2 linked regions of the Chryseolinea soli genome follow. The protein of the gene in region 1 interacts with the protein of each later gene in a pairwise test. Links are inferred from orthologs where the notes say so. Each region holds a gene or a part of one and is shown on either strand. Other genes may lie near its edges.

Region 1 (3,193 bases):
GAGAAACCTTTCAACGTTGCAAACAAAGGAGAGTAGTCGACACCTTCTTGTCTTTCAAGGGCTTTCTGGATCAGCGTGTTTTTGTACACTCTGTATTCCACACCGCTCTTGAAGCACATTCTTCTAAAATTGTTTACCTGTTCTACGGTGAAGCCCGAAGCGTCGGTAATATAGAAGTGGGCGTTGTCGGCAAACTTTGCAGAAAGTTCGTCTATAATCTGTGCTTTTTCTTCTCTGGTCATGTTCTTATTGCTTAACGCCAGCTACGGAATTCGTGTCAACGGTAATACCCGGGCTCATCGTTGTCGACAAAGTGATGCTTTGGAAGTAAGCACCCTTTGCTGATGCGGGCTTCAGCTTGGCAATAACATTGATCATTTCTGCGACGTTGTCCCGGATCTTATCGGCCGAGAAGGAAGCTTTACCAACACTGCAGTGGATGATACCTTGTTTATCAATTTTGAAGTCGATTTTACCGGCTTTTACTTCTTTCACGGCTTTACCAACTTCGAGCGTAACAGTTCCTGATTTAGGATTGGGCATGAGGCCGCGGGGTCCGAGGATCTTACCCAGCTTACCTACTTTTGCCATTACCGTAGGGGTACAGATGATCACATCGATATCTGTCCAGCCGCCTTCGATCTTTTGGAGGAAGTCGTCCAGGCCTACGTGTTCGGCGCCAGCGTCTTTGGCTTCCTGAACTTTGTCAGGGGTGCAAAGAACCAACACGCGTACATCTTTACCGATTCCGTGGGGCAACGCTACCACACCTCTCACCATTTGGTCAGACTTTTTAGGGTCCACGCCCAGGCGGATGTCAACGTCAACGGAGGAATCGAACTTTGCAAAGGTGATTTCCTTCACAAGTTTTGAAGCATCTTCAAGGGAATACTCCTTCTCAGGATTGTATTTCGCAAGGACTGCTTTTCTGTTTTTAGAAATTTTCGCCATCGCTGTGATTATTTATCCCAAGGGGGAGTTCCTGATACTGTTATACCTAAGCTTCTTGCCGTTCCGGCCACCATTTTCATGGCAGACTCAACTTTGAATGCGTTGAGGTCGGGCATTTTTGTTTCGGCAATCGTCTTAACCTGATCCCAGGTGATCGAGCCCACCTTGGTGCGGTTCGGTTCTGCGGATCCTTTTTGTTTTTTTGCTGCATCCAAAATCAGGATTGCGGCGGGAGGAGTTTTGATTACAAAATCGAACGACTTGTCGTTGTAGATACTGATCAAAACGGGCAACACCTGTCCGGGTTTGTCCTGCGTACGGGCATTGAATTGCTTGCAAAAGTCCATGATGTTCAGACCTTTGGAACCCAATGCAGGACCAATCGGAGGTGCAGGGTTTGCCTGTCCGCCTTTTACCTGTAATTTCAGATAACCTATAATTTGTTTTGCCATGTTATCTTAATCTAGCTTTTCAACCTGCATATAACTTAACTCGACCGGTGTGTTCCGGCCGAAAATCTTCACCATCACGTTGAGTTTCTTTTTGTCTTCAAAAATTTCCTCTACCGTGCCGGTAAATCCACTGAAAGGTCCATCCATAACTTTTACGGACTCGCCCTTGATAAAAGGTGTTTCGAGTTTTTCCTCGAATTCGTCAATCTCATCAACTTTACCGAGAATCCTATTTACCTCTGATTGACGAAGAGGTACAGGATCCTTGGAAGCCCCGGTGCCGTTGTTACCGAGAAACCCAATCACGCCCGGAATGCTATTGACAGCGTGGTGAGCCTCCCCGTTCGAGAGATCTGCGGAAAGGAGAACGTAGCCCGGGAAGAAATTTCTTTCTCTCACCCGTTTCTTACCGTTTCTCATTTCGTATACTTTTTCAGAAGGGATCAGAACTTGCGGGATAAAATCCGTGAGTTTTGAGCGTTCAATCTCAGTCTCCAGGTAGGATTTAACCTTCTTTTCCTGGCCGCTGACGACCCTGAGCACATACCATTTCAGTTCGCCCATGACCTTCTGCATTAAAATTCTCTGTAAAACCACTTCAGACCTGATTTGAAAACCACGTCTACAGCGTATATGACTAAAGCGAAAATGGTGGAAGCTACCAACACCAGGATGGCGCTGCCTTGCAACTCACTGTACTTTGACCAAGTAACCTTGTTCTTGATCTCATCCCAGGACTCTGCGATATAGGTCTTTAACCTCTCCATTTGATTTTTTTAAACTTTTTTTGCACGGGTGGAGAGACTCGAACTCCCAGCCAATGGTTTTGGAGACCACTACTCTACCAATTGAGCTACACCCGTTTACTTAAAAATACCGAATTCTGGCCTTTTTGACCTTCCTTTAGCCGGAGCCGCTCAAACTCCTGAGCCGCACCCATGTACCTCAGCCCAAAAGGACTGCAAAGGTAAAACAAAGGACCAGAAAACAAAAGCGTTCCTGAAAATTTTCAGAAACGCTTTATGCTTTGATTATCTGGAGGTTAGTCCAGGATTTCAGTCACCTGACCCGATCCTACGGTGCGACCACCTTCGCGGATAGCGAAACGGAGACCTTTTTCCATAGCGATCTTGTTGATCAGCTCAACTTCGATGGAGATGTTATCGCCAGGCATAACCATTTCCACGCCGGCAGGAAGCTTACACTCACCTGTTACGTCGGTTGTGCGGAAATAGAATTGAGGGCGGTATTTGTTAAAGAATGGCGTGTGACGGCCACCTTCTTCTTTCGAAAGAACGTAAACTTCGGCTTTGAATTTAGCGTGGGGCTTTACAGAACCAGGCTTGCAAATAACCATACCACGACGGATTTGCTCTTTTTCAATACCGCGGAGGAGGAGACCTACGTTGTCGCCGGCTTCACCTCTGTCGAGGATCTTACGGAACATTTCCACGCCCGTGATGGTAGATTTAAGGTTTTCAGCACCCATACCGAGGATTTCTACGGCATCGCCAGTGTTGATCACACCTCTTTCAATTCTACCGGTAGCAACGGTACCACGACCAGTGATCGAGAACACGTCTTCTACAGGCATCAGGAAGTCTTTGTCGATCAAACGAACGGGCAGGGGGATATAATCATCCACAGCCTTCATCAGTTCTTCAACTTTTTCAACCCATTTCGGCTCGCCGTTCAGGGCGCCGAGAGCGGAACCTCTGATAACGGGCATGGTGTCGCCAGGGAAAGAGTAAGCGGACATCAGTTCGCGAACTTCCATTTCAACGAGGTCA
Region 2 (2,962 bases), 280 kb from region 1 along the record:
CTTCAGCGCTTTTGCCGGCGGGTACCTTTTCGTGGGGGACGTTGGGGATCTTGTAGAGAATTTCAGTTTGCTTTTTCTCATACACATCCAGGTCGGCTTCCAGATTTTTGATCTTTTCTTTATCGGCAGCGACAGAAGCGCGCAAGGCCGTGGCCTCAGTGGCTTGGCCGCCTTTCATCAGCTCGCCGATCTTTTTGGAATCCAGGTTTGATTTTGCTTTCAGGTCATCCAACACCCTTTGCGTATCGCGACGCAACAGGTCATTGTCCAGGATCGCTTGTATGAGGACATCGGCGTCCTTCAGATTTCGTTTCCGGAGGCCTTCCAATATTTTCGCTGTGTGTTCGCGGATGACAACTGCCTGTAGCATGAGAATTTTTAGTTTTTTTTAAGGATTCAAAATTAGTTTTTTTGCACAGCGGACGGCTTTTTGGGGCGAATAAAATATTTTCACAATTTGATAATAGTCAAATTTCGCCTATACTTGCATCATCATACGGCTTCATCTCAAGCCCTCTGAACAAAAAATCCGAACTTTATTTACCCAAAACTTAGTTCTCTAGTTAGTTGTTTCCATGATCCTAACTTCAGCTTGGCTGATCACAACACAACCAATTCAACAAAAACACTTTTTTTCAACAACCTCATTTTTAAATTAACATGTACACTATTGACGACCTGAATGTCAGGCTTCTTTCAGAATTGAAAGAAATTGCGGAGGAGATGGGCGTGAAGAACGCAAAGAAGCTTTCCAAACAAGACCTCATCTACAAAATCCTCGATCAGCAAGCCGTCGCGGGCGAAGCAGCTCCCGCCAGAAAACCTCCCGTAGCACCTGCCGCTTCCTCCTCACCCGCCACCGCCTCTGCTTCCGCAGAACCCGAACGCAAAATGCGTCCCCGCCGCCGCGAAAATGTAGCCCCTACTCCCGCGCCGCCGGTCCCCAAAACAGAATCCGATTTTTCCAGTGACGAGATCCTGGATTCGATCGACATAAATTTTGATAGCACACCCCAAACCTTCGCCGAACCCGAGCCCGAAAACCTCGACAACGAACCGGAGATCAACACACAGGAAGACCTCATCCGCGCCGGCCGTGCCGATGTACGCGAAGAGCGTCCCATCCAATATCGTGTCGCCATCCGCGAATTCGACGGCGCCATCAACAACGAAGGCGTATTGGAGATCATGCAGGACGGCTATGGCTTCCTCCGCTCTTCCGACTATAACTACCTGGCCAGCCCCGACGACATTTATGTGTCGCCGTCGCAGATCAAATTGTTTGGTCTCAAGACCGGCGATACCGTAAAAGGATCGATCCGCCCCCCCAAAGAAGGCGAGAAATATTTCGCCCTCCTGAAAGTGGAATCCGTCAACGGAAAAACCACCGAAGAGATCCGCGACCGCGTAGCCTTCGAATACCTCACACCCCTGTTCCCTAACGAAAAACTGAAACTGAGCACGGCGCCCGACAACCTGTCGACCCGTATCCTCGACCTGTTTTCTCCTATTGGTAAAGGACAGCGCGGTATGATCGTGGCACAACCCAAAACGGGTAAGACCGTGTTGCTGAAAAACATCGCTAACGCCATCGCCGAAAATCACCCTGAAGTATACCTCATCGTGCTGCTCATCGACGAGCGCCCGGAAGAAGTAACGGATATGGCTCGCAGCGTAAAAGCCGAAGTAGTCGCCTCCACCTTCGACGAACAAGCCGAGCGCCACGTGAAAGTGGCCAGCATCGTGTTGGAGAAAGCAAAACGCATGGTTGAATGCGGTCACGACGTGGTGATCCTCCTCGACTCGCTCACGCGTCTGGCGCGTGCCTACAACACCGTGGTGCCTTCTTCCGGAAAGATCCTTTCCGGTGGTGTGGACGCCAACGCGCTCCACAAACCCAAGCGCTTCTTTGGTGCAGCCCGCAAGATCGAGAACGGTGGCTCGCTCACCATCATCGCCACAGCCCTTATCGACACCGGTTCGAAAATGGACGAAGTGATCTTCGAAGAATTCAAGGGAACCGGTAACATGGAACTCCAGCTCGACCGCAAGCTTTCCAACAGAAGAGTATACCCCGCCATCGACGTACCGGCATCCGGCACCCGTCGCGAGGACCTGTTGTTGAGAGAAGAAGAACTGCAGCGCGTGTGGATACTCCGCAAGTTCATGGCCGACATGAACTCGGTAGAAGCCATGGAATTCCTCCAAAACAAAATGAAGGGAACCCGCAACAACGACGAATTCCTCATCTCCATGAATGGATAAAACATAGCAAACCTTTAACTAAAAAAGAGGCTGCCCAAAAACGCAGTCTCTTTTTTTATTCCGGAAAACCGGGAGAGACAGATTTCGGGAAAGAGGGGGAAAGCCCCGGAAAGGGTCATTTCAATACCAAATCAATCAATTCACGCTGCACATTCCAATCTCTGGCAAGTTTTAGCATGGCTGTAGCTTCCATCTCGGTAACATAGCCCTTCAGGTTGTTCGCCTGCCACACCATGTTGATCAGTTCGATTCTTTTTTCCTTTGGATAGTCGGCAATGATGTCGTTCAGATAGAGGCGGGCCCGTTCGAAGGAAGTAAGGTGATCCTGGCCCACAAAATCCAGGGCCCATTTGTATTCCACATGGGCGTCCAGTTCGTCGGCCGTTTTGTCAAGGTCCAGCTTTTCCTGCTCGTCCAGTCCGTGATAGTGGAAAATGACCGATTTCAGGAGCATGTATACCTTTTTTTCTTCCGTTGATCTCACAATGATGGTGTTAGAGGATGAAACAACATCGAAAAATACAAAAGTTCTTCGTGGCACCGCGCCGCAATCAGGGCGTTAGTAAAAATAGATCGGAAGCAATTTTATCGGCCAGCAGTTTGCCGTTTTTGGTGAGGCGGAGCACCCGGCCTTCCAGGAGGGCATGCCCGTTTTCCACCAGCGCGCCAATATACCCCTCGTGGGCCGCCAGCAGGT

Evidence for each region. Proteins that work in one complex are often made in the same cells at the same time.
Region 2: the proteins of nusG (region 1) and rho interact in binary tests that used the Escherichia coli proteins (3 or more experiments, as listed by UniProt). The link is inferred for Chryseolinea soli from one-to-one orthologs.

The regions. Positions count from the first base shown.
Region 1 is NZ_CP032382.1:2,784,524-2,787,716, reverse strand. Bases 189-3,067 are described here. They hold nusG (transcription termination/antitermination protein NusG), read right to left. Parts: upstream 1,968-3,067; coding sequence 1,410-1,967; downstream 189-1,409. Other genes in these bases: tuf (elongation factor Tu), read right to left, coding at 2,446-3,067; secE (preprotein translocase subunit SecE), read right to left, coding at 1,979-2,170; rplK (50S ribosomal protein L11), read right to left, coding at 960-1,403; rplA (50S ribosomal protein L1), read right to left, coding at 247-951; rplJ (50S ribosomal protein L10), read right to left, coding at 189-242. Also shown: more of rplJ, read right to left, coding at 1-188; more of tuf, read right to left, coding at 3,068-3,193. UniProt on the Escherichia coli protein: Part of the processive rRNA transcription and antitermination complex (rrnTAC). The complex forms an RNA-chaperone ring around the RNA exit tunnel of RNA polymerase (RNAP).
Region 2 is NZ_CP032382.1:2,507,141-2,510,102, forward strand. It holds rho (transcription termination factor Rho), read left to right. Parts: upstream 1-660; coding sequence 661-2,265; downstream 2,266-2,962. Other genes in the region: serS (serine--tRNA ligase), read right to left, coding at 1-370; D4L85_RS10840 (hypothetical protein), read right to left, coding at 2,381-2,719; hemW (radical SAM family heme chaperone HemW), read right to left, coding at 2,817-2,962. UniProt on the Escherichia coli protein: Facilitates transcription termination by a mechanism that involves Rho binding to the nascent RNA, activation of Rho's RNA-dependent ATPase activity, and release of the mRNA from the DNA template.